DNA from 2 places in the Bradyrhizobium sp. ISRA464 genome. Region 2 is predicted to be linked to the other one. Evidence: riboswitches for the same ligand, from Rfam matches in the RefSeq annotation. Region 2 holds a riboswitch; the other holds the start of a gene.
The links. A riboswitch is a leader RNA that binds a small molecule or an ion and turns the genes downstream of it on or off. The one in region 2 is predicted to bind cobalamin.

Region 1: linked by a shared signal. The riboswitch ahead of metE (5-methyltetrahydropteroyltriglutamate--homocysteine S-methyltransferase) and the one ahead of MTX19_RS37565 (DUF1636 domain-containing protein) in region 2 are both predicted to bind cobalamin.

The regions. Positions count from the first base shown of each region.
Region 1 is NZ_CP094526.1:6,936,205-6,940,623, reverse strand. Features, by position in the region: gene MTX19_RS32205 (MFS transporter) at 354-1,466, shown strand; cobalamin riboswitch at 2,175-2,375, shown strand; gene metE (5-methyltetrahydropteroyltriglutamate--homocysteine S-methyltransferase) at 2,477-4,419, shown strand, end outside.
Region 2 is NZ_CP094526.1:8,106,934-8,111,352, reverse strand. Features, by position in the region: gene cobN (cobaltochelatase subunit CobN) at 1-1,366, opposite strand, end outside; gene cobW (cobalamin biosynthesis protein CobW) at 1,366-2,400, opposite strand; gene MTX19_RS37565 (DUF1636 domain-containing protein) at 2,397-2,771, opposite strand; cobalamin riboswitch at 2,862-3,071, opposite strand; gene cobO (cob(I)yrinic acid a,c-diamide adenosyltransferase) at 3,114-3,764, shown strand; gene MTX19_RS37555 (cobyric acid synthase) at 3,790-4,419, shown strand, end outside.

The DNA.
Region 1 (4,419 bases), 1.2 Mb from region 2:
TACAATGGGGCTCTACGACGAAGCGATGCTGCATCTGAGCCGGAGGTGCCGTGTTGGGTTTGAGAGATTTACGACAACACTTCTCCAAACTCGTCGTGGGTCCGAGGGTGCCGCAGCCCGCAATAGCAAGCAGTCGCGAGAAATAGGCTCATCCGAAAGTTTGCACCAGGAACGTCGCGTTAATTTCGCAATGGCACTGGACTTGCAGTAACGGAAGCATGTTCCGCGACGACATCGTCGTCGGGCTGCCCACCGTGTGCAGGCATGCGCCGGCAAACGCCGGCGCGCCGTACTCGTAACGTGCGTTCTCTGCGGAGTGCCCCGTAAAACCGTCTGCCGATCCGCCGGCCGGCCTGCTCGCGACGCGACTCATATTTTTTGTCTCCGGATTCGGCTTCTCGGCCTGGGCGCCTCTGGTGCCGCTCACCAAGGAGCGCCTTGCGGTCGATCATCGCGTGCTTGGTCTGCTGCTGCTCTGCCTCGGCATGGGGTCCCTCTTCGCCATGCCTTTGACCGCTTTGTCGGGGGCGCGCTACGGCACCAGGCGCACTATTCTTGTAGGTGGACTTGGCCTTGCGCTGACCCTGCCATGGCTCGCTATCGCCAGTACACCTCTGAAACTCGGGGCGGTGCTGCTTGCCTTTGGCGCTTCACTCGGCTCAATCAATGTAGCCATGAACGTTCAAGCGGCCGAAGTAGAGCGAGCAGCCGGCCGCCCATTGATGTCCACCTTTCACGCACAGTTCAGCATCGGCGAATTGTCGGGCGCTGGCGCCCTGACAGCCTTGCTCTCGCTGCGGATTGACTCGTTTGCTTCGACGCTGGCTTGTTCGGCGCTAATGATAGTTGCGATTTTGTCGGCATGGCCGCGGTTGCTTGCGACACGTCGCACGCCGTCAGAGCCACTGCTTGTCTTGCCTCATCGCAGCGTATTGCTGATAGCGGTGCTTGCGGCCATCACCTTCCTTGTCGAAGGCGCGATGATCGACTGGAGCGCCTTATTTCTCATTGACAGAGGTCTTGTGGCGCAAGAGCATGGCGGGTTCGGTTATATGTTGTTTTCCATCGCGATGACCGCAGGCCGTCTCGCCGGAGATGCCCTCGTGATCAGAATCGGAGACCGCGCCACACTGATGTTCGGACCTGTGCCGATCATGATCGGTTTTGTGGCCCTGCTGGCCGCGCCGGTGGCTGCGATTGCCATGGCGGGTTTGCTGCTTATCGGATTGGGTGCATCGAATATCGTGCCGGTGTTATGCCGCCGTGCTGGCAAGCAGAAGGTGATGCCGGCAGGTTTGGCGATCGCAGCCGTCACGACGGCGGGTTACGCCGGTATCCTCGTCGGTCCAGCTGGCGTCGGGCTCGTTGCACACATGGCTGGGCTGCCTTTTGCTCTCGCGATACTAGGAGCACTCATGTGCATCGTCACGCTGTCGGCCCGGACTGTGACGGCCAACCCTCGCTGATTGTTGGAGAAGGACATGTAGGCCTTCTGCCAAGCGGTTGCGCACGGTTGGCACCCATCACCGCCACTCGGGGGTAGCAACATAGCGAGGACGCTGCGAAAGAGAACGGTTATGGCCAAGAAGCACTGTCGCAGAATGGCCGTTGGTCCAGCGGCCTGAAATACATAGCAAACGCAGTGCTGGTCCGTTCGACATCGATGGGGGCGCCCAGCACGGCAAAAGCGAGATTGATTGATAGTGCCAAGATCTTCCATGCCTTCCAGAGCATATTCGCACGTCTCGGCGCACACGGCCGACGGGATAGATACGTTACCGGGAGCTGCTTACCGGCCCAGCCGCTCGAACCACTTTGCCCGGGATGGGCAAGCTGATTTGACCCACAGCTTCCAAGGGTGACGGTCCCGCAAGGCGGATCTTGCTAAGTTGTCGAGAGATTCACATGTCGAAGATGCTAGTAAAGGCTACCGACTGGTAGCTCGGTCGAAGCCGATCTGTCGCGTGCCATCGGCTGCAGGCAAAATGCGACCCCGATGTACTCGCGCGTGCAGAGACCAGGGCCGAGTTCGAAGCGAGCACTGCCCGGCACACTCATCGCGCAAAGGGGGCTTTAGATCGCGATCGTCGCGATGGAGCCACACCTACAGACTTGTTGAGCGGAGCCGCAGAAGGATGCCGTGCCAAGAGGTTGACGGAACGCTGCTTGTTCGGATAACTGATTTTCGTCGAGGTTCTCCGGAGCGCACTGATCCGGAGCTAAGAGGGAAGCCGGTCGAATGCCGGCGCTGCCCCCGCAACTGTAAGCGGCGAGCCGCTGTCCAATAAAGTCACTGAAACCGCTTGGTTTCGGGAAGGCCGGACAGCAGCGATGACCCGCAAGCCAGGAGACCTGCCCCGACAACATATTCGTCCGCGGGCGGGGTGTCCCGGTGGTGCGCCAAGCAATTGCCGCTTCGGCGGCTTTTCCTGCACGCAATCGCCATGACCTCTGCCCCAAACCAGGGGTTAGAGCTATGTCCGTCCTTTCACTTCCCGTTGCTACACTTGGTACGCCACGCATCGGTCCGCGCCGTGAACTCAAATTCGCGCTCGAAAGCTACTGGACCGGGAAGTCCACCGAAGCGCAGCTGCTTGAAGCGGCAGCTGGACTGCGCACTGCTAACTGGGCGCGGCAGAAATCGCTCGGCGCGACCGTCATTCCGTCGAATGATTTCTCGCTTTACGATCATGTGCTCGACACCAGTGTGATGGTGGGCGCCATTCCGGATGTTTACGATTGCACCACAGGTCCTGTACCGCTCTACACCTACTTCGCTATGGCGCGCGGTGCGCCGAACGGTGAACTCGATGCGAGTTGCCCTCACTCCAATCCTGCACAGGGCGCGCCTGCGCAGGAGATGACGAAGTGGTTCGACACCAATTACCACTATATGGTCCCTGAATTTCACAAGGGGCAGATCTTCAGGCTTTCTTCTCGAAAGCCGATTGAGGAATATGAGGAGGCAAAGGGGCTTGGTTACCAGACGCGTCCCGTGCTGATTGGCCCAGTGACCTTCCTGAAGCTTGGCAAGAGCGCAGATCCTTCATTCAATCCATTGTCGCTGTTGGATCGACTGCTGCCGGTCTATGTCGACGTTCTTCGTGAGCTGGTCGCGCGCGGCGCAGAATGGGTTCAGCTCGATGAGCCCTGTCTGGTCTTGGACCTCGACGAAATATCCCGCAAAGCCTTGCTTCGTACCTATACCTATTTTGCTAGGGAGATACCTGCTCTTAAAATCATGCTGGCGACCTACTTTGGGACCATCGGCGGTAATCTCGATACGGCCTTGGCTTTGCCGGTTTCCGGGCTCCACGTCGACTTGGTAAGGGGGGCAGACCCGCTGAACGCGATCGTCGCTGGGATTCGCAACGATCTCGTTCTCTCACTGGGGGTCGTCGATGGGCGCAACGTTTGGCGCTCCAACCTTTCAGCGCTGGTCGATCAGCTGGCGCCCACCGTGGCAAAACTCGGCACTGATCGCGTCCAGATCGCCCCCTCATGTTCGCTGCTCCATGTTCCAATCGACCTGGGGCTCGAAACCGATCTCGATTCCGATGTAAAGAGCTGGCTGGCTTTCTCGGTTCAGAAAATTAAGGAACTAGCGACCCTAGGAAGGGCGCTTGCTGGCGATCGTGCCGGCGTGGCCGATGTGCTCGCGGCATCAAAAAACGCGGCACTTGCACGCGAGCAATCGCCCAAGATCCACAATGCGGACGTCGCTGCGCGCATGGCTGCGATCGACCAAACCAAGCGCTACCGTTGCAGTCCTTTCGCAAAGCGCGCCGAGGCCCAGCGCGCGCGGTTTGCCTTGCCGACATTTCCCACGACGACCATTGGATCGTTTCCGCAAACCGCGGAAGTTCGCAATGCCCGCGCTTGCCATGCCAAAGGAGGGTTGAGCAACGCGCAGTACGAGCAGTTTCTCAGAGAGGAAACGGCGCGTGCGGTGCTATGGCAGGAGAATATCGGGCTCGATGTTCTCGTGCATGGTGAGTTCGAGCGCAATGACATGGTGCAGTATTTCGGCGAGCAGCTTTCCGGATTCGCCTTCACCAAGCACGGTTGGGTTCAGTCGTATGGCTCGCGCTACGTCCGTCCACCAATTCTGTTTGGGGATGTCTCGCGGTCGAAGCCGATGACGGTCGAATGGTGGCGATACGCGCAGTCGCTGACCAACAAGCCAATGAAGGCAATGTTGACTGGACCGGTGACGATTCTGAACTGGTCTTTTGTCCGTGACGATATTCGGCGAAGCGATGCCTGCCGCCAGCTTGCGGTTGCGATCCGCGATGAGGTGCTCGACCTTGAGGAGGCGGGAGCGACAATAATCCAGATAGACGAGGCCGCGTTGCGCGAAGGGTTGCCGTTACGCAAATCACAATGGAGGAGTTATCTCGATTGGGCCGTGGATAGCTT
Region 2 (4,419 bases):
AGGCGTTCGCGAGGTCGTCCTGAAGCTGGCGCGGAAGGCCGGCCAGCGACGCGCGATAGTCGGCGACGCTCCATGTCAATTTCTGCTGCCGCAGAACCTCGCCGAGTGACTCCACCGCCTCGACGTCGAACCCGGCGACCGCGAGATCGGACAGCAGCACATCGACGGAGGCGAGGGCATCGAGCCCGACCGCATGCGCGATCTGGTGGGGGCGGCCAGGATAGTTCGAGAGCACGACGGCGAGCCGTTTCTCGTGCGTCGGCTTATTCGCAAGCCGGTGCCAGGCGGCGACGCGCGCGGCCACAGCGGTGATACGCTCGTCGTCCGGCCGGTGCGCAAGACGCGCAAACTGGAGATCGGGATCGCGCTCGCCGGGAGACTTGAAGCTCACGACGCCCGCAAACACGCGGCCGTCGACCTCCGGCAACACCACGTGCATCGCCAGATCGCCGGGGGAAAGACCGCGAAGTGACTCCGCCCAATCGTCGCGCCGCGCTGTCGACAGGGCGACCTGGAACACCGGGCAGGATGCGGAATCGAACGGCGTCGTACCGTCGTCGCCGACCGCGGAGAAGGCGGTCGCGTTGACGATGGCGGCGGGAGGGCACTGCGCAAACTGGGTGCGCACCCAATCGGCGACGCCCGCTGCCTTCAGCGAGCTGACGAACACGCCGTAAGCATCAAAGCCCTTCTGCCGCAGCGCGCCGATCAACGCGTCGACCGGCGCCGTGTCGCCGGCCGCGAGATAGGAACGATAGAAGGTCACCAGCGCCCGCGGCCGGTTGTCTGGTGCCGGCAGCGTCGCGACGGCACCGAGCCCGGGATCGTAGACTCCGATCTCCGGAAGATCGATCTCGCCGACGACCGGGCCGGCATAGAGCCCCGACGCCAGCGCGAGCTGGGCGATCACGGCCTGCGCCGCAACGGGACCGCCCTTGTCGCAGAGCACCTTGAGCCGTCGCAGCGTAGAGACCGGCAGGGTAGAGAATTCATCCAGCCGCAGGTCATCCCGGCCATCCGCCGGCAGCACCGCAAATGCGATGTTGCGCTCTCTTGCCAGGCGATGCAGCGCGGCCAGCCCATATGACCAGTAGGGTTCGCCCCCGATCAGGCGCACGAGGATGCCGCGCGCCTGCGACAATGTCCGTTCGATATAGGTGTCGACCGACAGGGGGTGGCGCAGGTCCGCCAGATTCGCGAGCCGCAACGACGGCAGCGACCCGCAGCCGCGCCGCCAGCCGGATGCGAACGCGGCAAGATCGCTGTCGGAAAACGAGAGCACCACGAGATCGGCCGGATCCTGGCCGAGGTCCCTTGGTGTCGCGGTCTCGTCAAGACCGCGGCTCTCGCGGAAGACGACGTGCATCAGACACCAAGTCGCGCCCTGATGGCGGCCTCATCGATATCGCCGTGTTCGCCGATTACGACCAGCTTCGACTGCCTCGGCCGCACGCCCCAAGCCAGGTCGAACTGATGCCTCACGCGCTCGCCGACCGATTGCACCAGCAGGCGCATCGGCTTGCCCGCGATCGCGATATAGCCCTTGGCGCGCAGCACATTCTGCTCGCGCGCCAGTCCCTTGATCGATGCGACCAGCGCATCGACATCGGAAACTTCCGGGAGGTCGATCACCACGGAATTGAAATCATTGTGTTCGTGCTCGTCCTCGCCATCGTGGTGAGACGGACGTGCCGCGAGGTCGTCTTCGGCAGCGGCCTCGAGACCCAGGATCACGCGTGCGTCGACCGCGCCGTCGACGACCGGCAACATCGGCACCTGCCGCGGCATTTCGGCTGCGATCGCCAGCCTGGCCGCTTCGAGGCCCTCGGAGCCGGCGAGATCCGCCTTGGTCAGCAGCACGATGTCGGCGCAGGCGATCTGGTCCTCGAACACCTCCGACAGCGGCGTCTCGTGATCGAGATTGTCGTCAGCCGCGCGCTGCGCGTCGACCGCGGCCGGGTCGGGCGCAAAGCGGCCGGCGGCAACGGCCTCCGCATCGGCCAGTGCGATCACGCCATCGACCGTGATCCGCGAACGGATCTCCGGCCAGTCGAACGCCTTCAGCAGCGGCTTCGGCAAAGCGAGCCCCGATGTCTCGATCACGATATGGTCGGGTCTCACGCGGCGCGCGAGCAATTGCTCCATCGCCGGGATAAAATCGTCGGCGACGGTGCAGCAGATGCAGCCATTGGCGAGTTCGACGATATTTTCGCTCGGGCAGTTGGCATCGGCGCAGGATTTCAGGATCTCCCCATCGACGCCTTCGCTGCCGAACTCGTTCACCAGCACCGCAAGCTTCTTGCCGTTGGCGTTTTTGAGCAGATGCTGGATCAGCGTCGTCTTGCCCGATCCGAGGAAGCCGGTGACAACGGTGACGGGCACCTTGGTGAGCGTGTTCATTCTGCGGCCTCTGGCACAACGACTATGGGTGGAATGCGGGCGAGCGATTGCTTGCGAAAGATCTGCGGACGGCTGCGCCACGGCACGATGCCGTCGGGTGCCGCGGCATAGGCGGACGCACCGGCGATCACATCCGTCGCATTGGCCGCGGACAGGCGGCCATAGACGTAGGACCATCGTCCCGGCGCGCTGAGCGCGACCGAGCAGCCCTGGCTGCACGCCGACAGGCATTCGACTGGAACCAGATTGACGCCATCAGGCACGCCGGCGTCGAGAATCGCCGCATGCAGCCGCGCGCCGGGCGTGGTCTCACCTTCCGCGAGCGTCTGGCCGGCACGGCAGGTGATGCAGACATGAAGTGTAACGCTCATCGCCCTTCCTGATTGACAGCGGGAGGCGATGAGGCACACGAACCGATCGATGGAAAGGTTCGTTCCCCGTCGCGGAACACCCCGTCCGCTGGTCTCAACTGCCGCGCTGGCAGGTCTCCCGGCTTGCGGAGCAGGGGGCTTCCCTTCGATCCCCGCCTTCCCGATTCCGTTGGGAATCAGTGGCTTTGGGCATCTCTCCGGTCACGGTCGCGGGGGCGGCTGCGCTTTGGGCCGACTTGAGCCCTATCGCATTCCCTCTTCGCCTGTCGTAGGACAGGCACCAACGCAGGGCCCACCATTCGTCCAAGCCCGGAACTTGTCAAGCCGAAGGAACGTCAGATGATGTCTGAACGAGATGCCGCCGAGGACGAAGCCGGCGGCTCCGAGGCTGCGCTGGATGCCCGCCATGCCGCCAAGATGGCCAAGAAGAAGGTCGCCCGTGATCGAATCATGGCTACCAAGAGCGGTGAGAAGGGACTGATCATCGTTCATACCGGGGCCGGGAAGGGAAAATCATCCTCCGCCTTTGGCATGATCGTCCGCTGCGTGGCGCACGGTTTCCCCTGCGCGGTCGTGCAATTCATCAAGGGCGCCTGGGATACCGGCGAACGCCGCCTGCTGACCGGGCATTTCGGCGACCTCTGTCAATTCCACGCGATGGGTGAAGGCTTCACCTGGGAAACGCAGGATCGTGCGCGCGATATTGCCGCCGCGCAAGCCGGCTGGGAGAAGGCCAAGCAACTGATTTCCGATCCAAGCTTGCGCATGGTCGTGCTCGACGAGATCAACATCGCGCTCCGTTACGATTATCTGGCGATCGCCGATGTCGTCGATTTTCTGAAGACGTCGAAGCCGCCGATGACGCATGTCGTGCTCACCGGGCGCAACGCCAAGGAGGAGTTGATCGAGATCGCCGACCTCGTCACCGAGATGACGCTTGTGAAGCATCCGTTCCGGTCCGGCATCAAGGCCCAACCGGGCGTCGAGTTCTGACAGCATAGCCGGGCACGCAAAGGCGATGGCGCGCACATTGATGATCCAGGGGGCGGGCTCGGACGTCGGCAAGTCGCTGATCGTCGCGGGCTTGGCGCGCGCGGCCAAGCGACGCGGCCTGCGCGTGCTGCCGTTCAAGCCGCAGAACATGTCGAACAACGCGGCCGTCACCGTCGATGGCGGCGAGATCGGACGCGCGCAGGCGCTGCAGGCACTTGCCGCCGGCGTCGAACCGCATACCGACATGAACCCGGTGCTGCTGAAGCCGGAGAGCGATGTCGGCGCCCAGATCATCGTGCAGGGCAAGCGCGTCGCAACGGCGCGCGCCCGGGAATATGCCGCGATGAAGCCCTCATTGATGGATGCCGTGCTGGAGAGTTTCGCGCGGCTGAAGGATCGCGCCGATCTCGTGCTGGTCGAAGGGGCCGGCAGTCCTGCGGAAGTCAACCTGCGCAAGGCCGACATCGCGAATATGGGCTTTGCCCGCAAGGCCGACGTCCCGGTCGTGCTGATCGGCGACATCGATCGCGGCGGCGTCATTGCGCAGCTCGTCGGCATCAAGGCGGTGATCGATCCCGAGGACGCCGCGATGATCTGCGGCTTCGTCATCAACAAGTTTCGTGGCGACCCGACGCTGTTCGACGACGGCTACCGG